One region of the Streptomyces sp. NPDC001135 genome, then DNA from elsewhere that is predicted to be linked to it. Evidence: predicted binding sites of a transcription regulator. Region 1 holds the regulator's gene; each other region holds the start of a gene.

Region 1 (6,285 bases):
TCCCGGCCGCTGTCCGGGTCACCCAGCTCGGTCTCGTACCAGGCGGCCTCGCCGGCCAGCTGGTGCGCGTAGACCTCTACGGCGCCCGACTCGGCGTGGTCGGGCTGCGGCATGAACACGTTCACGCCGAAGGGGCGGCTCGTGAGCCCCCGCAGTTGCTTGATCTCCTGGTACATGCCGTCGGCGGTCTTGTATCCGGCGGCGAGGAACCCGAGGCCACCGGCCTCGGAGACGGCGGCGACGAGCTGCGGGACGGAGACTCCGCCCGCCATGGGGGCCTGCACGATCGGGTGGGGGAAGAGATCGGTCAGCGCGGAGGACATGACCGCATGTTGTCACGTCCTTCGAACAAGTCCGAATCGGGGCGTCGCACGGCATAGGACAGCGGCATAGGGGGTGCCGAAGCACCCCCTGTGCCCAGGTCGCAGCACCCGTCGGCGACATCCTCCAGCCGCCGTCAGCGACCGTTGAACGCGTCCTTCAACCGCGAGAACAGCCCCTGCTGCCCCGGCTGGAACTGGCCCTGTGGACGCTCCTCGCCGCGCAGCTTGGCCAGCTCGCGCAGCAGGCGCTCCTGCTCGGGGTCCAGCTTGGTCGGGGTCTGGACCTCGACGTGCACGATCAGGTCACCCCGGCCGCCGCCGCGCAGATGCGTGACGCCCCGGTTGTGCAGCGGGATCGACTGGCCGGACTGGGTGCCGGGCCGGATGTCGACCTCCTCCATGCCGTCCAGGGTCTCCAGCGGCACCTTGGTGCCGAGCGCGGCGGCCGTCATCGGGATCGTGACCGTACAGTGCAGGTCGTCACCGCGCCGCTGGAACATCGAGTGCGGCAACTCGTGGATCTCGACGTACAGGTCACCGGCGGGGCCGCCGCCGGGCCCGACCTCGCCCTCACCGGCGAGCTGGATCCGCGTGCCGTTGTCGACACCGGCCGGGATCTTGACGGTGAGCGTGCGGCGGGAGCGGACGCGGCCGTCACCGGCGCACTCCGGGCACGGGGTCGGCACCACGGTCCCGAAGCCCTGGCACTGCGGACAGGGACGCGAGGTCATGACCTGACCCAGGAAGGACCGGGTGACCTGCGAGACCTCACCACGGCCCCGGCACATGTCACACGTCTGGGCGGTCGTACCGGGCGCCGCGCCCTCTCCGTTGCAGGTGTTGCAGACGATCGCCGTGTCGACCTGGATGTCCTTGGTGGTCCCGAAGGCCGCCTCGTCCAGCTCCACGTCGATGCGGATCATCGCGTCCTGGCCGCGCCGGGTGCGCGAGCGCGGCCCGCGCTGCGACGCCGTACCGAAGAACGCGTCCATGATGTCGGAGAAGTTGCCGAAGCCACCGGCACCGAAGCCGCCCGCACCGGCACCGCCGGACTGCGAGAGCGGATCGCCGCCCAGGTCGTAGACCTGCTTCTTCTGCGGGTCCGACAGCACCTCGTAAGCGGCGTTGATCTCCTTGAACCGCTCCTGGGTCTTCGGATCCGGGTTGACGTCCGGGTGCAGCTCGCGCGCGAGCCGACGGAACGCCTTCTTGATCTCATCCTGCGACGCGTCGCGGCGCACGCCGAGAACGGCGTAGTAGTCCGTGGCCACTTACGACTCCGCCAGGATCTGTCCGACGTACCGTGCCACTGCGCGTACCGCTCCCATCGTTCCCGGGTAGTCCATGCGGGTCGGTCCGACCACGCCGAGCTTGGCAACCGCCTCGCCGCCCGAACCGTAGCCCACCGACACCACCGAGGTGGAGTTGAGCCCCTCGTGGGCGTTCTCGTGCCCGATGCGCACGGTCACGCCCGGATCCTTGGCCTCGCCGAGGAGCTTGAGGAGCACGACCTGCTCCTCAAGGGCCTCCAGGACGGGCCGGATCGTGAGGGGAAAGTCATGCCCGAAGCGGGTGAGATTGGCGGTACCGCCGATCATCAACCGCTCCTCGTTCTCCTCGACGAGTGTCTCCAGGAGAGTGGAGAGCACCATCGAGACCGTACCGCGGTCCTCGGCCTCGAAGGCCTCGGGGAGGTCCTCGACCAGCCTCGGCACGTCCGCGAACCGGCGGCCCGCGACCCGGCTGTTCAGCCGCGCGCGCAGGTCGGCGAGCGAGCTCTCACCGAAGGGCGCCGGGCAGTCGACCATCCGCTGCTCGACCCGGCCGGTGTCCGTGATCAGCACGAGCATCACGCGCGCGGGAGCGAGCGAGAGCAGCTCCACGTGCCGGACGGTGGACCGGGTCAGGGACGGGTACTGCACGACGGCGACCTGCCGGGTCAGCTGCGCGAGCAGCCGCACCGTGCGCGCCACGACGTCGTCGAGGTCGACGGCGCCCTCCAGGAAGTTCTGGATGGCGCGCCGCTCGGGCGCCGTCATGGGCTTGACGCCGGCGAGCTTGTCCACGAACAGCCGGTAACCCTTGTCGGTGGGGATGCGCCCCGCGCTGGTGTGCGGCTGCGCGATGAACCCCTCGTCCTCCAGGGCCGCCATGTCGTTGCGGACGGTGGCCGGGGAGACCCCGAGGTTGTGCCGCTCGGTCAGGGCCTTCGACCCGACCGGCTCCTCGGTGCCGACGTAGTCCTGGACGATGGCGCGCAGTACCTGAAGCCTGCGTTCACTCAGCATTCGGCGCGCACCTCCAGCACGTCGTCCCCTTCTGTTCCGCGGTTCGTCCGCCTGGCACTCTTCGCACGCGAGTGCCAGCGTTCCCGGGCCCAGTGTACGGCTGTCGGGTACACCCGGGGCAAGGTCGGTACGGTCGCGGCGGCTCGTGCAGCTAGCGTCGCGGTATGACGGTGACTTGGGAAGAGCTGGGGTGGGAACGGCTGGCCGCCGGGGTCGGACGCCGGCGCCTCCCGGGCTGGGACTGCACGGTCGGGCTGGTCCTCGGGGCGGGTACGGCCCTCATGGTGGACGCCGGTTCCAGCCTGGCCGAGGGCGCGCGGCTGCGGGCACAGGCCGAGGAGCTGGCCGGCGGCCGTGTGACCCATCTCGCGCTGACCCACCCCCATTTCGACCATGTCTTCGGGGCGGCGGCGATGGCGGGAGCGCAGGTGTACGGCCCGGTGGGGCTGGACGCGGTCTTCGCGTACGAGCGCGAGGACCTGCGCCTGGACGCGATCAGGAACGGGCTGCCGGTCGCCGACGCCGACGAGGCGGTGGACGCGCTGGCCCCGCCCCGGCATCCGGTCTCCGGTGAGTGGACGCTGGACCTCGGGGGCGGCCGCCAGGCGTTGCTGGCGAACGTGGGCCCGGGGCACACGGCGCACGATCTCGCGGTGCTCGTGCCGGGAGATCCCGAGGTGGTCTTCTGCGGCGACCTGGTCGAGGAGTCCGGCGAACCCCAGGCGGGCCCGGACGCGGTCCCGTCCCGCTGGCCGGACGCCCTCGACCGGCTGCTGTCCCTGGGCGGCGGGGACGCGCTGTACGTGCCCGGTCACGGAGCGGTGGTGGACGCGGGGTTCGTACGACGCCAGCGTGATCAACTGGCGGCGCGTTTCGGCGTGTCGTGAGTCTTCGCGTACGGCTTCTCCTATCGTCATCCGAATGCGCACGTACTCCGCCGACCTGACCCCGCCGTGGAAGAGGCAGCAGCCGGTACCGGAGGTACCCGCTGAGCCGGGCCTGGTGGTGGAGGAGCCCGGCACCGGGTTCTGCGGGGCGGTGATCCGCTGCGAGGCGGGCACGGTGACGCTGGAGGACCGCTTCGGCAAGCACCGGGTGTTCCCCCTGGAGCCGCGGGGCTTCCTGCTGGAGGGGCGCGTGGTGACGCTGGTCCGCCCCTCGTCACCGGCTCCGGTACGACCCGCCCGTACGGCCTCCGGCTCGGTCGCCGTCCCCGGCGCCCGCGCCCGCGTGGCCCGGGCCGGCCGCATCTACGTCGAGGGCCGGCACGACGCCGAGCTGGTGGAGAAGGTGTGGGGCGACGACCTGCGCATCGAGGGCGTGGTGGTGGAGTACCTGGAGGGCGTGGACGACCTGCCGTCGATCGTGTCGTCCTTCGCACCGGGTCCGGACGCGCGGTTGGGTGTGCTTGTGGACCACCTCGTCCCGGGCACGAAGGAGTGGCGGATCGCGGAGTCGGTGACGAGTGAGCACGCGCTGGTGGTGGGCCACCCGTACATCGACATCTGGGAGGCCGTGAAGCCGTCGTCGCTGGGGATCGAGGCCTGGCCGAGGGTGCCGCGCGGGCAGGACTGGAAGACGGGGGTGTGCCGGGCGCTGGGCTGGCCGTCGGAGAACACCGGGGCGGTGTGGCAGGCGATCCTGAAGCGGGTGGGGTCCTACAGGGACCTGGAGCCGGAGCTGCTGGGGAGGGTGGAGGAGCTGATCGACTTCGTCACGGGTAGCGGTGGGGCCTGACGTTGGGGAACGTTCCGAACTCGGTGGTGTCCAGTTCGAGTCCCAGAACCTCCACCGGAACTGGATCGCCGAATTTAATGATCTCCTGGCTCAGGTAGTCGGCGTCCTCGCCTTGGCCCGCAGGCTTCGTCAGCAAGACGCAGTGCGCCATGATCGGGTCGAGGATGAGGTAGGCGGGGATCCTTCCGGCCGCGTAGATCGAGCGCTTGACCACGTAGTCCTGATGAATGCTGGACTTGGAGACGACCTCCATGACCATCGTGACCAGCTTGGAGGGCAGCAGACGGCCCGAGTCGGGTAGCGCGTCTCGCGCCACGACCACCAGGTCCGGAACTGGCTCGCTGGCCTCGTCCAGGATGTCCACGTCCTGAGTCTGAAGGCGAGACCAGCGCTGTCGCGGGATCTGGTCCTGTACATCGGCAACGATCATGTTGTGCACGATGTCAGGGCTGGCCATCATCACGATTACCCCCCGGAGAAGCTCCATCTTGACGCCCTCAGGAGGCTCGAGCTCCTCGAAGATCTTCACCATGCCGGTGGTCATCGGTCGGTCGTCCACAGCGGTCATCTCCGCAGCCCTCCGGTTTCCGCCACCGTGCAATTACGGCGGCAGCCTACGAACCAGGTTAGGGACCGAACCGGCGTTCCGGAGGGATTCACTCGCGGGAGTGATCAATCCACCAGGTCCCGCACCACCGCGTCCGCCAGCAAACGCCCCCGCAACGTCAGCACGGCCCGCCCCTCGTCGTACGGCCCTTCCTGGAGGAGCCCGTCCGCCAGCGCGCGCTGGGACGCCGCAAGCCCCTCCTCCTTCAGCAGAGCCAGGGGCACCCCCTCGCGCAGCCTCAGCTCCAGCAGGATCCGCTCCACCCGCCGGTCCTCCTCGGACAGCAGCTCCCGCCCGGCCCCCGGCGACCGACCCGACGCCAGCGCCGCCGCGTACGCCCCCGGATGCTTGACGTTCCACCAGCGCACCCCGCCCACGTGCGAGTGCGCCCCGGGTCCCGCGCCCCACCAGTCGGCGCCGCGCCAGTACAGCTCGTTGTGCAGGCAGCGGCCCGCCTCGGAGGTGGCCCAGTTGGAGACCTCGTACCAGTCGAAGCCCGCCGCGGACAGGGTCTCCTCGGCGATCAGATAGCGGTCCGCGTGCACGTCGTCGTCGGTCATCGGGACCTCGCCCCGACGGATCCGGCGGGCCAGCTGCGTGCCCTCCTCGACGATGAGCGCGTAGGCGCTGACGTGGTCCGGACCGGCGCCGATCGCCCCGTCCAGCGAGGCCCGCCAGTCGTCGTCGCTCTCACCGGGGGTGCCGTAGATCAGGTCCAGGTTCACGTGCTCGAAGCCCGCCGCCCGGGCCTCCGCGACGCAGGCCTCGGGGCGGCCCGGGGTGTGGGTGCGGTCGAGGACGCGCAGCACGTGCTGTTTCGCGCTCTGCATGCCGAAGGAAATCCGGTTGAAGCCGCCCTCACGGAGCGTGGCGAGGTAGGCCGGGTCCACCGACTCCGGGTTCGCCTCCGTCGTGATCTCCGCGTCCGGTGCCAGACCGAACTCGTCGCGGATCGCCCCGAGCATCCGTACGAGGTCGTCGGCGGCCAGCAGTGTGGGCGTACCGCCCCCGACGAAGACCGTGCGGACCTCGCGCGGGTCGTCGCCGAGCACCTTCCGGGCGAGCCGGATCTCGTCCGTCAGCGTGTCCGCGTAGTTGTCGCGGGAGGCCAGCACGCCGCCGGTGCCGCGCAGCTCGGTCGCGGTGTAGGTGTTGAAGTCGCAGTAGCCGCAGCGGGTCGCGCAGTACGGCACGTGCAGATAGAAACCGAGCGGGCGGTCGGCGGCCCCGGCGAGCGCGTCGGCGGGCAGCGCACCGTCGGCGGGGACGGGCTCGCCGTCGGGGAGTGCGGAAGGCATGCCTTCCATTGTCCAGCACCGGCGCGCCTACT
Region 2 (6,285 bases), on a different contig from region 1:
GGCGCAACGGGTGCCTACCTCCGGGTGATCGAGCCGGGCGAGATACGCGCGGGCGATCCCATCGAGATCGTGCACCGGCCGGACCACGGGGTGACGGCGGCCCTGCAGTTCCGCGCGGTCACCACCGAGCGGGAACTGCTGCCGCGGGTGCTCGCGGCGGGCGAGGCACTGCACGCGGAGACACTGGCCGCGGCGCGCAAGTACGTGACGCTGCAACAGTGCTGAGTGACCGTGGGCCGGACCGCCGTCCGGTCCCGCGCCAGCGGACCCGTGCGCTCCGGGTCACTACCCTTGGGTCATGACAACGGCTCTGATTACGGGATCGACCGCGGGGATCGGTGCCGCCTTCGCGCGGCGGCTGGCGGCTGACGGGCACGACCTCGTCCTGGTGGCACGCGACACCAAACGGCTGCGCGAACAGGCGACCGAACTCCACGACCGGCACGGCATCGAGGTGGAGGTGCTGACCGCCGACCTGTCCGAGGACAAGGGCATCGAGTCGGTGGCCGACCGCCTCGGCGACCGGAGGAACCCGGTCGACCTGCTGGTCAACAACGCCGGCTTCGGCAACAAGGGCCGCTATCTCGAGGTGCCCATGGCCGACGAGCTACGGATGCTCAAGGTGCACTGCGAGGCGGTGCTCCGGCTGACGTCGGCGGCGGCCGAGGCGATGCGCGAGCGCGGGCGGGGCGGGATCCTCAACGTCGCCTCCGTGGCCGCCTTCGTGCCGCGCGGCACCTACGGCGCCTCCAAGGCGTGGGTCGTGCAGTTCACGCAGGGCGCGGCCAAGGACCTGGCCGGCAGCGGCGTACGCCTGATGGCCCTGTGCCCCGGCTTCGTGCGCACCGAGTTCCACCAGCGGGCCGGGATGGGCACGGACAACATCCCGGGCTGGATGTGGCTGGACGCCGACAAGCTGGTCGGGGCGGCCCTGGCCGACCTGGCGCGCGGGAAGTCGCTGTCGATCCCCGACCCGCGCTACAAGGCGCTGATGGGCCTGGTGAAGGTCACCCCGCGCGGGCTGATGGGCGGGATCTCCTCCCGGACGGGACGCAGGTACGGGCCCCGGTAGCGGACGGGTGGCGCTGCCGTCGCGGTGCGAAAATGAGCGTGACACACCGGGCCAGGGGGGCCGGGAGGCGGCGTCATGACCTTCGTACAGCTCATCGAGTGCAGGACGAGCCGGCTGGACGAGATGAACCGGCTGATGGACGACTGGGTCGCGCAGACCAGGGGAAAGCGGACGGCGAGGCACGCGCTGGTCGGCAAGGACCGATCGGACGCGTCCCACGTCGTCGAAGTGGTGGAGTTCCCGTCGTACGCGGAGGCGATGCGGAACTCGAACCTCCCGGAGACCGAGAAGATCTTCCAGGACATGGTCGCGCTGTGCGACGAGACGCCGACGTTCACCGATCTGGACGTCGTGCGGGACGAGCGGCTGGCCGAGGACACCGTGCACAGGTTCTTCGAGGAGCTCCAGACCCCGGGTGAGCTGGCGCCGCTCAACAACCTGCTGGACGAGGACATCCACAGCCACGACCCGGTGAACCCGCAGGACACCATCGGCCTGGACAACGCCCGCGCCGAGTACCGGATGTGGCGCGGCGCCTTCGACTTCACGTTCACGGTCGAGGACGTGCTCGCCGAGGGAGGCCGGGCCTGCGCGCGGTGGATCTGGAACGCCACGCACAAAGGGGACTTCCTGGGGATCGCGCCCACGGGCAGGCGGGTCTCCATGACCGGAATGACGCTCTTCCGCTTCACGGACAACGGCAAGATCGCCGAAACCTGGTGGCAGCACGACCAACTGGGGCTGATGCAGCAGCTGGGCGCACTGGACGAGCTGGAGCAGTAGACAGGGCGAAGGCCCGGCACCGTGACGGTGCCGGGCCTTCGCTCGGGAGCGCTCGGCTCAGTGGGCGTGGCCGTGGCCGTGGCCCGCGGCGGCCGGCTCTTCCTCTTCCTTCTTCTCGACGACCAGGGTCTCGGTCGTGAGCAGCAGGGAGGCGATGGAGGCGGCGTTCTCCAGGGCGGAGCGGGTGACCTTCACCGGGTCGATGACGCCGGCCTTGACCAGGTCGCCGTACTCGCCGGTGGCGGCGTTGTAGCCCTGCCCCTTCTCCAGGTCCTTGACCTTGGAGACGATGACGTAGCCCTCCTGGCCGGCGTTCTCGCCGATCCAGCGCAGCGGCTCGACCACGGCGTTGCGGACGACCGCGACACCGGTGGCCTCGTCGCCGGTCTTGTCGAGGTTGCCCTCGAGGACCTTGGAGGAGTGGACCAGGGCGGAGCCACCACCGGAGACGATGCCCTCCTCGACCGCGGCGCGGGTCGCGGAGATGGCGTCCTCCAGACGGTGCTTCTTCTCCTTCAGCTCCACCTCGGTGGCGGCGCCGACCTTGATCACGCACACGCCGCCGGCCAGCTTCGCGAGGCGCTCCTGGAGCTTCTCGCGGTCCCAGTCGGAGTCGGTGTTCTCGATCTCGGCCTTGATCTGCGCGACGCGGCCCGTCAGGTCCTCCTGCTTGCCGGCACCCTCGACGATCGTGGTGTCGTCCTTGGTGACCGTCACGCGGCGGGCGGAGCCGAGCACGTCCAGGCCGACCTGGTCGAGCTTGAGGCCGACCTCCTCGGAGATGACGGTGGCGCCGGTGAGGATCGCCATGTCCTGCAGCATCGCCTTGCGGCGGTCGCCGAAGCCGGGGGCCTTCACCGCGACGGCGTTGAAGGTACCGCGGATCTTGTTGACGACCAGGGTCGACAGGGCCTCGCCCTCGACGTCCTCGGCGATGATCAGCAGCGGCTTGGAGGCGCCCGCCTGGATGACCTTCTCCAGCAGCGGCAGCAGGTCCTGGATGGAGCTGATCTTGCCCTGGTTGATGAGGATGTACGGGTCGTCGAGGACGGCCTCCATGCGCTCCTGGTCCGTCACGAAGTACGGCGACAGGTAACCCTTGTCGAAGGCCATGCCCTCGGTGAAGTCCAGCTCCAGGCCGAAGGTGTTGGACTCCTCGACGGTGATGACACCGTCCTTGCCGACCTTGTCCATCGCCTCGGCGATCAGCTCGCCGACCTGCTGGTCCTGGGCGGACAGCGCGGCGACGGCGGCGATGTCGGACTTCTCGTCGATCGGGCGGGCGGAAGCCAGCAGGTCGTCGGAGACGGCCTTGACGGCGGCGTCGATGCCCTTCTTCAGGGCGGCCGGGGAGGCACCGGCGGCGACGTTCTTCAGGCCCTCGCGCACCAGCGCCTGGGCGAGCACGGTGGCGGTGGTGGTGCCGTCACCCGCGATGTCGTTGGTCTTGGTCGCCACCTCCTTCACCAGCTGCGCGCCGAGGTTCTCGTACGGGTCCTCGATCTCGACCTCGCGGGCGATCGTGACACCGTCGTTGGTGATGGTGGGGGCGCCGAACTTCTTGTCGATGACGACGTTGCGGCCGCGGGGGCCGATCGTCACCTTCACCGTGTCGGCCAGCTTGTTGACGCCGCGCTCAAGGGCGCGACGGGCGTCCTCGTCGAACTTCAGAATCTTCGCCATGACAGCGGAAGCCCTCTCGGAAATCTGTGGGTGAAAAGACGGCTGCGCCCCGGGCGCCCGGCTTCGTTATCGGTCGCGGGGGCCAGGGGCGCAGCTCAAGAGCAAAATGTGCTCGCGGTGACTACTTCTCGATGATCGCGAGGACGTCGCGAGCCGAGAGGACGAGGTACTCCTCGCCGTTGTACTTCACCTCGGTGCCGCCGTACTTGCTGTACAGGACGACGTCGCCGACCTTGACGTCGAGCGGAAGGCGCTCGCCGTTCTCGAAGCGGCCCGGACCCACGGCGAGGACGGCGCCCTCCTGGGGCTTCTCCTTCGCGGTGTCCGGGATGACCAGGCCAGAGGCGGTGGTCTGCTCGGCGTCGAGCGGCTGGACCACGATGCGGTCCTCGAGCGGCTTGATGGCAACCTTGGAGCTGGTGGTCGTCACGATCCGACCTCCCCCTTCGGAGATCTCACGGGGTTAACTGTCTGAGGTGGCGACCAGGTCGATCCGTCGTCGCGGGTGCCGGACCTGCCCGTCGCTTTGTTGGCACTCTCCAGGGGGGAGTGCCAGAGCCGAGACTATGACTGCGATTAGCACTCGGTCAAGCGGAGTGCCAATGCCGTGCGGCGCGTCGGCCGAAGAACCGTTCAGCGCCGGGTCCCCCGGTGGCCGGTGCTGCTCCGCCGTCCCCGGGGCTGCCGCCCCCCGCCGGGCTGCTTCTCCCCGCCTACAGGTAGTCCTCCAGCCGGCCCACCGTCAGCCCCCGTTGCTGGACCCTGCGCAGTGCCCGGGCGGTCCGGTCGCGCAGATCGGGGCCCGTCGTCTCGTCCGGGCCGATCAAGATGATGTCGCCCGGGCGGAGGTGGTGTGCGCCGTGGGTGTACACGAGGTCGGCCGGGGTCATGGCGGCACGCCACAGGACGAGCGTGGAGATGCCGCAGTCGGACGCCGCGCGCAGGGTGGTGGTGTCGTACGAGCCGTACGGCGGACGGAAGAGGCGGGGGTGCACCCCGAGCCGGGAGACGAGCCTGTCCTGCTGGCCGCAGATCTCGGCGCGCTGGCCGGAGTAGGGCAGTCCGGCCAGCGCGCGGTGGTCGAGGGTGTGGTTCTGGATGCCGGCGCCCAGCCGGTGCAGGCGGGCGAAGTGGCCGTAGCCGGGGCCGGCGACGCTGTCGGTGAGGAACAGGCTGAGCGGCAGCCGGAGTTCGCGGACCATGTCGACGAAGCGGGGGTCCTTGTCGGCGCCGTCGTCGTAGGTGAGGAAGACGACCCGGTCGCGGGTGGGGACGTGGTCCATGACGCGGGGCAGGGCGCGGCCGGCGGTGTGCGGGGTGAGGGCGAGCGGGCGGGCGGCGGGGCGCGGCGGGCGGGCGAGGGGCTCGGTCAGACCCCAGCGGCGGTAGGCCCGGTCGGGGGCGGGGCCGGGCGGGTGTACGCCCTCGGCGGCCTTCATACCGAGGCGCTCGATGGGGTCGACGGACTGGGCACAGCCGGTGAGGAGGAGGACCGAGGCGAGAACCGCCACGATCAGCACCCGCCCGGACCTCCCTCTCCCGCACACCACCCCCAGACCACCGGAACCCACCCTCCCGGGCACCACCCGTGGGTCACCGGGCCCCGCCTCCCCGGACACCGCCCCCGGACCGCCGGCGGCCACCCTCCCGCACACCACCCCCGCGTCGCCGGGCCCCGCCACCCCGTAGACCACCCCCGGACCGCCGGTGGCCACCCTCCCGCGCACCACCCCTGCATCACCAGGCCCCGCCACCCCGGACACCGCCCCCGGACCGCCCGAACCCGCCCTCCCGGGCACCACCCCTGCATCACCAGGCCCCGCCACCCCGGACACCGCCCCCGGGCCGCCGGCGGCCACCCTCCCGCACACCACCCCTGCACCACCGGGCCCCGCCACCCCGTAGACCACCCCCGGACCGCCCGAACCCGCCCTCCCGGGCACCACCCCTCCATCACCAGGCCCCGCCACCCCGGACACCGCCCCCGGGCCGCCGGCGGCCACCCTCCCGCACACCACCGCCGGGCCACCCCAGCCCGTGCCCCCGCTCACCGCCCGCGAATCGCCGCGGTCGAGCTCCCCGCACACAGACCCCGGACCATCCGAACCCGCCCCGCCGGGCACCGTGCGCGGGTTCTCGCCGGTCCGCCCGCAGCTCACAGGTAGTCCTCCAGGCGGGCCACGGCGTAGCCCTCGCGGGTGACCTTGTTCAGGAAGCGGCGCATGTCGTCGACCATCGTGCCGTTCCAGTCGGAGCGGCCGCGGAAGTGGGTGAGGACGATGTCGCCGCGGCGCATCTTCTGGTCGTCCTCGCGGTACTCCCAGTGGTCGACGAAGACCTCCTCGTTCCAGATCGGCGCGTAGCGGATGCCGCAGGCCTTGGCGGCGCGCAGGGTGTCCTGGTTGTAGTCGCCGTAGGGCGGGCGGAAGACCGTCGGGCGCTTGCCGAACTGCTTCTCCATGACGTCCTGCATGCCGCAGATCTCGTCCCGCTGCTCCTCGTAGGACAGGCCCGGCAGATAGGGGTGGTGCAGGGTGTGGTTGTTGAGGGTGTGGCCGTAGGACTGCATCTTGCGGAAGTACCCGTAGTCGTCCTCGACCAGGTAGTTGCTGAGGAAGGCGGTGTACGGGATCTTCAGCTCCCGCATCATCCGCAGGAAGTCCGGGTCCTTCTCCGAACCGTCGTCGACCGTGAGGAAGACGATCTTCTGCCGGGTGGGGACCGTGGTGAAGACCGGGGGCAGCTCC
Region 3 (6,285 bases), on a different contig from region 1:
ATGGCTGTTCTGAAGGTGGTGCGGGCGGCGAACCGCGCCATGTCGGCCGCGCCGCCGAGCAGGCCGCGGGGCCGCAGTCCGCGGACATGGCCTTCGATGCGGTGCACCCGGCCCTGCATCTCATCGGCCTGGCGCTCAAGCATCTGCCGGTGGGTGCCGGGCGGCGCGAGCGCCGCATCCGCCCGCAGTCGGTCACGCGCTGCGGCATGAGCGTGGCGGGCATCCTCCAGCACCGGTATCAAGGTCTGCGTCATCGCCATGGGAGGCTGCTCCCTGCATGCGGTATCGGGCGGGTGTTGAGCGGCTGCCCGGCCGACCGTCCTCCTGCGGCTGAGCAGCCGGGATCATCCTGCGCGGACCGCGCGAAGATCACCCGCCTGGGAGCGCGCTCCCCCTGCGGGCCCCACGGCACAGGATCCCGGCTTTACCCGCTGCCGCAGGTGTGGAGACAGTCTGCCGGCGGTTCCACCGTCCGGGTGAGGGCGGGTGTGACGGCCGAGTCGTCTCGGGCACCGCGCGGCCAGCCACGTACAGCCGTCACCGGCACGCCGTTGAAAGCCCCACTCGAACGTCCTGGACGGTCACAGGCTTCAGAGAGCGCGAACGCGCACCAGCCCCGAGGCTGAGCACAGTCGCGGCCCCGGTCCCTCGGGGCAGGTCGTCCGCCCCCTCGATGGCCCGACCCGCGATCAACGGCAAGCGCCGGCCCCGTTGACACAGGCACGAATCAGGACGACCGGCCCGGGTACTCCGGCCCCTCGCCGTCGGCATCGAACACCTTGGTGAAGGTGGCACCGCACCGGCAACGCGAGTACTCGACCAGTTCCCCCTCTTCCGACACGCTCAGCCCCTGACTGAGTCGCACATGCACATGATCACCCATGAGGAGGTGCTTTCCTTGACGTCACGAGTGCGACCACAGTGCTTCCTTGTGCGGCCGGGATGCGGCCGTGCCGCGAAGCACCGCCGGGAATACGCTGAAAGTGACAGAAGGTGCGTTTGTGTGGAGGTGAGGGACCATGACACTGCCTGGGCGACGCGGCGGGCCCCTGGCTGAACGGCGGTTCCCGGGCTGGGGCACGGATCCTCTCGCCGAGTTCAACGACCTCTTCGGCAGGATGGGCACCCTCCTGGAGTCCACCATGGGCGGCGCCCTGGGCCCCATGACGGAGGGCATGGCCTGGTCGCCGCTGGCGGACCTGTCGGAAACCGATGACGCCTACCTGGTCGAAGTTGAGGTGCCAGGCGTCAAGCGCGAGGATCTCGACATCGAGATGACCGAGCGCGAACTGACCATCACCGGCGAGTTCAAAGAACGCGAGCGCACCGGCATCCTGCGCCGCAGCACCCGCAGGACCGGCCGGTTCGAGTACCGCGCCGCGCTGCCCGGCGACATCAGCCCCGAGGACGTCGAGGCCACCCTCGACAACGGTGTGCTGACCGTCAAGGTACCGAAGGCGGAAGCCACCACATCACGCCGCATCGAGATCACCTCCGGACAGTGACCCCAGCTCGGACAGTGAGCCCTGCCCCCGTGCGGTGCGCGCCGTACGGGGGCAGGTGCGGTTGCATACGGTGATCGTCCCTGGCCGACTAGCCGATCAGGACGTTTCCGTGGACGGATGCTCGGCTCGCGCGTGCGGCTGGGGATGGCCGGCGGCGTGCAGCATCGGTGCGGTGTGCCGCTCGGGGCGGTGCTCGCCTTCGGCCGGAACGCGGCTGCGCGGCCCTTCGGCGTCGGGCAGGGGCACGGGGCGGCGCGCCACGAGGCGCCCGACCCAGCGCCGACCGCAGTGTTCGCAAGGCGGAGCGCCCTGCGGCGTGTAGGGGGAGGAAACCGCCGTGTTGTCGCGGTAGAAGACCTCCCACTCGGCATCGAGGGCGTCCCGGTAGCGCTGCACGTCGTAGTCGACACTCCAGCGGTGCCAGCACGAGCCGCAGATGAACTCGACTCGTTCGACGGCAAGTTCGGTGATCACGGCAGGGCACCTCCCATCCGGTTGGCGACTGTGGTCCGGGGCGCTGTGAGCGCGGCCTCGAGGGAGGGGGAGACGGGCAGGGCCTGGGCGAGTCCGCTGTCGCGCAGGAGCCGCTCCACCCGCCCTTCGGGGCATACCAGGCGTAGCACTTCTTCCGCTTGCTTCCCGCGGGGCCCATTCCGGGCTCAGGAGTCCGGGATGCCTCCGAAACCCCTATACCTCCCCTATCAATCCTCGACAAGATGAGACTCGGGTTTTACCTCAGGAATTGAGGCAAGTAAGGGTGAAGTCGCAGCTCGCAGTGGGCGAGGAGGTGGCGGGATGCCGGCACGGGACCAGGGCGGAGACCTGTGTGCGGTGCTGGGGTGGAGCCCTCGGCGACAGCCGAGGTGATCACCTCGGCCTTCCGCGCCCGGGTGCGCTGACGCCCGGTCTGAAGGACATCGGCGACAGCCTGCAGGAGCAGCTCGGCTCGCTGGGCGTCACGTCGTTCGGTGAGGTGGGCGATCTGTTTGACCCCGCCTGCCACGACGCTCTGACGCACCATGTTGTCCCCGCTGCGGACCGCCTGGTGTGCTCGGCGGTCCTGCGTCCCGGCTACCGTCTGGGCGAGAACGTGCTGCGCCCGGCCACCGTGGAGGTCACCGGGCCGGCCCCGCCCGTGAGGAGCGCATCGACGCCGGGGTGCGGCGTACGGGATGCATCCGCCCCGGCAGGCAAGCCGCCGTTGCCCGCCTCGCGGAGCTGACTGGGTACCGGGGAAGAGGGCATCGCCGAGAGCTTCGGGATCGAGGAGTTCTACCGCAGGGTCGCCGAGCGCACCGGCGCCCGGCCGCGCACCGCGGAGTGGGACGCCAGCGCGGTCCTGACCACCCTGGCCGGCGCCGTCTCCGGGATCTGGGGCACCCCCGGATACGGCCACACCGTCGGGGGAAAGACCACCACCGCCGCTCGGCCGGGGCCCTTCACCCAAGCATCCACCGCCGAGCGGTCACCCGAACGAGATCGGTCCGTATGAACGATCCAGCGCGAGGCGTGTCACGCGGCTTGGAAATCGCTTCCGACACGATCAGTTACTGGTACAGGCGCTCCAGGTACTGCGAGCCGTAGTACGCCTCCAGGTCCTCCACGCTCTCCGAACGGCGATCGTGCGCCTTCGCGAGCACCGCGCGGGACGGCGCCGCTTCCGGCCGCCAGGTCTCCGGCTGCCAGACTCCGCCGCGCAGCAGGGCTCTCGGGCAGTGGTAGAAGACCTGGTCGATCTCGACGAGCAGGGCCAGCTGCGGACGATTCCCCTTCACCACCATGTCGTCGAAGAAGGGCGCATCGCGCAGGATGCGCGCACGGCCGTTGATGCGCAGCGTGTCGGGGCGGCCGGGGATCAGGTAGAGCAGCCCCACGTGGGCATTGGCCAGGATGTTGCGGAACCCGTCGGCCCGGCGGTTCCCGGGACGTTCGGGGATCGCGATCGTCGTGTCGTCGAGCACGAGCGTGAACCCGGCCGGGTCACCCTTCGGTGACGCGTCGCAGCTGCCGTCGGCGCCCGAGGTCGCCACCATGCACAGCGGCGACGCGGCCAGCCACTGGCGGTCGTGCTCGTGCAGGCTTGGCCGGACCTTGACCAGCGCGCCCGGTGTCGGCTCGCCGAGCAGTTCCCCCAGCTCGTCCGGTGACGTCACCTCGACCAGATCTGTGAGCAGCACGGACCTTACCCCCCTCCCATGGGTACGTGAACAGGTCGATCGTAGAGGACGGCTCGCTATCAGTGGCCGGTGCGAGGATCCACCGGGATCCGCACGACAGCACCCGGGCGGAGCCGCGCCTTGACGCCCAGGGGTTCCGTCGGAACCGGCTGCGGCGCGGCCACGGGTCACGCGGTTTGGAACTCGCTTCTCAGGAGGAATTGCGCCCGGCCATCTGGAGGTCACCGGACCGGCTCCCCCCGAGGAACCCGCTCCGTCCCGGCAGCCCTGCCGGTCCCTCTCGGACGCGCAACGGCTGACCGGGCGCGGCTGTCCGAGGCGGCGACTTGCCCCCGAGCAGGCCGAAGTGCTAGACGAGGAATCAGCACTCTCACAGTGAGAGTGCTAACGGCTGGGTCGGGTGACGTGCTCGTGCGGCCGTGAGGGAAACCTCCGGCGCGCGGGTGAACGTCGCGGGCGTCATCCCGGGCCACCGTCATCGACTCAAGGATTCGATGCAGAGGAGACCGTACCGATGACTGCGAAGATCATCGCTTATGAGGAGGAGGCGCGCCGCGCTCTGGAGCGCGGCATGAACCAGCTCGCGGACGCCGTGAAGGTGACGCTCGGCCCCAAGGGCCGCAACGTGGTCCTGGACAAGAAGTGGGGCGCCCCCACGATCACCAACGACGGCGTCTCCATCGCCAAGGAGATCGAGCTTCAGGACCCGTACGAGAAGATCGGCGCCGAGCTGGTCAAGGAAGTCGCCAAGAAGACGGACGACGTCGCCGGTGACGGTACGACCACCGCGACCGTGCTCGCCCAGGCCCTGGTCAAGGAGGGGCTGCGCAACGTCGCCGCAGGCGCCAACCCGATGGCTCTCAAGCGCGGTATCGAGAAGGCCGTCGAGGCCGTATCCGCGGCCGTGCTGGAGCAGGCCAAGGAGCTGGAGACCAAGGAGGAGATCGCCAACACGGCCGCGGTGTCCGCGGGCGGGGACCGGGCGATCGGTGAGCTGATCGCCGAGGCCATGGACAAGGTCGGCAAGGAAGGCGTCATCACCGTCGAGGAGTCCAACACCTTCGGCCTGGAGCTGGAGCTCACCGAGGGCATGCGCTTCGACAAGGGCTACATCTCGCCCTACTTCGTCACCGACACCGACCGCATGGAAGCGGTCCTGGAGGACCCCTACATCCTGCTCGTCGGCTCCAAGGTCAGTGCGGTCAAGGACCTGCTGCCGCTGCTGGAGCAGGTGATGCAGGAGAGCCGGCCGCTGCTGATCGTTGCCGAGGACGTGGATGGCGAGGCGCTGGCGACCTTGGTCGTCAACAAGATCCGCGGCACGTTCAAGTCGGTGGCCGTCAAGGCCCCGGGCTTCGGCGACCGCCGCAAGGCCATGCTCGCCGACATGGCGGTCCTCACCGGGGCCACGGTCGTCTCGGACGAGGTCGGCCTGAAGCTCGAGCACGTCAGCACGGACGTCCTGGGCCGGGCCCGCAAGGTGGTCGTCACCAAGGACGACACCACCATCGTGGAGGGCGCCGGCGACGGCAGCGCGATCGAGGGCCGGGTCAAGCAGATCCGCGCCGAGATCGAGCGCTCGGACTCCGACTACGACCGCGAGAAGCTGCAGGAGCGCTTGGCCAAGCTCGCCGGCGGCGTGGCCGTGATCAAGGCCGGCGCCGCCACCGAGGTGGAGCTCAAGGAGCGCAAGCACCGCATCGAGGACGCCGTCCGCAACGCGAAGGCGGCCGTCGAGGAGGGCATCGTCGCCGGTGGCGGCGTGGCCCTGCTGCAGGCGTCCGAGAAGGCGTTCGAGAAGCTGGAGGTGGACGACGAGGAGCGGACCGGTGTGGAGATGGTCCGCCGCGCGCTGACCGCTCCGCTGCAGCAGATCGCCCGCAACGCCGGCCTGGAGGGCGGTGTCGTGGTGGAGAAGGTACGTACGCTGGCCGTCGGCCACGGTCTGAACGCCGCGACCGGTGAGTACGTGGACATGCTGGCCGCGGGCATCATCGACCCGGCGAAGGTGACCCGCTCCGCGCTGCAGAACGCCGCTTCCATCGCCGCGCTGTTCCTCACCACGGAGGCCGTCATCGCCGACAAGCCCGAGGAAAAGGAACCGGCCGCCGCCGGGGCCGGCGCCGAATTCTGATCGCCGCGTACCCGGAGCCGGACCGAGGCGGGCGCCGGTGGCCGCAACAGCAGACCGCCGGCGCCCGCCCAGCGGCGCGCAGGGGAACCCCGGGGGACTCGTGCACCGGCAGCCGACCGGAACAGGTGTGGTCAGCCTGTTGCCGTTCTCCTGAGCCCGGAGGGATCGTGGCACGTAGGCCAGACGCCCGGTGGAGAGGAGCGCCGCCAGCGCTGCTCCGGTTCATCTGCAGGGGGCGACATGAGAGTCGAAGTGGTCCAACCCGCTGCCGGCGTGTTGTTCGGCGTCCCGAACGACACGCACGAGGAGATCATTACGCTCATCGCCGCCGTTGCCAGGACACCGCAGGCACACGTCTCCGGTCTGGCCGCGGCATTCGGCGAATGGTGCTGGCTTGTCTACACCATCCACGACGACATCCTCGAAGTCCTCGACGTCGGCTGCGCACGATGACCCCGAAAGCCGAGCC

What was found. The regulator HrcA, encoded in region 1, represses chaperone genes, less so after heat shock. The targets are predictions, from matches to a motif close to TTNGCACTCNGNNNNNCNGAGTGCNAA.
Region 2: groES (co-chaperone GroES) is a predicted target of HrcA. The motif match lies at 4,115-4,141, and genes of this name have one in related genera.
Region 3: groL (chaperonin GroEL) is a predicted target of HrcA. The motif match lies at 4,044-4,070, and genes of this name have one in related genera.

The regions. Positions count from the first base shown of each region.
Region 1 is NZ_JBSFKD010000002.1:414,890-421,174, reverse strand. Features, by position in the region: gene ACWC94_RS04905 (nitronate monooxygenase) at 1-323, opposite strand, end outside; gene dnaJ (molecular chaperone DnaJ) at 458-1,594, opposite strand; gene hrcA (heat-inducible transcriptional repressor HrcA) at 1,595-2,611, opposite strand; gene ACWC94_RS04890 (MBL fold metallo-hydrolase) at 2,776-3,498, shown strand; gene ACWC94_RS04885 (DUF3097 domain-containing protein) at 3,533-4,348, shown strand; gene ACWC94_RS04880 (Uma2 family endonuclease) at 4,326-4,916, opposite strand; gene hemW (radical SAM family heme chaperone HemW) at 5,021-6,253, opposite strand; gene ACWC94_RS04870 (SpoIIE family protein phosphatase) at 6,281-6,285, opposite strand, start outside.
Region 2 is NZ_JBSFKD010000012.1:81,928-88,212, reverse strand. Features, by position in the region: gene ACWC94_RS17195 (MOSC domain-containing protein) at 1-225, shown strand, start outside; gene ACWC94_RS17190 (SDR family NAD(P)-dependent oxidoreductase) at 299-1,072, shown strand; gene ACWC94_RS17185 (ester cyclase) at 1,148-1,855, shown strand; gene groL (chaperonin GroEL) at 1,913-3,538, opposite strand; gene groES (co-chaperone GroES) at 3,660-3,968, opposite strand; gene ACWC94_RS17170 (polysaccharide deacetylase family protein) at 4,252-5,058, opposite strand; gene ACWC94_RS17165 (polysaccharide deacetylase family protein) at 5,694-6,285, opposite strand, start outside.
Region 3 is NZ_JBSFKD010000004.1:90,235-96,519, forward strand. Features, by position in the region: gene ACWC94_RS07480 (hypothetical protein) at 1-260, opposite strand, end outside; gene ACWC94_RS07485 (hypothetical protein) at 728-865, opposite strand; gene ACWC94_RS07490 (Hsp20/alpha crystallin family protein) at 1,020-1,505, shown strand; gene ACWC94_RS07495 (hypothetical protein) at 1,602-1,979, opposite strand; gene grpE (nucleotide exchange factor GrpE) at 2,263-2,727, shown strand; partial or broken gene ACWC94_RS07505 (DUF2267 domain-containing protein) at 2,752-2,874, shown strand; gene ACWC94_RS07510 (pyridoxamine 5'-phosphate oxidase family protein) at 3,053-3,682, opposite strand; gene groL (chaperonin GroEL) at 4,197-5,816, shown strand; gene ACWC94_RS07520 (hypothetical protein) at 6,057-6,269, shown strand.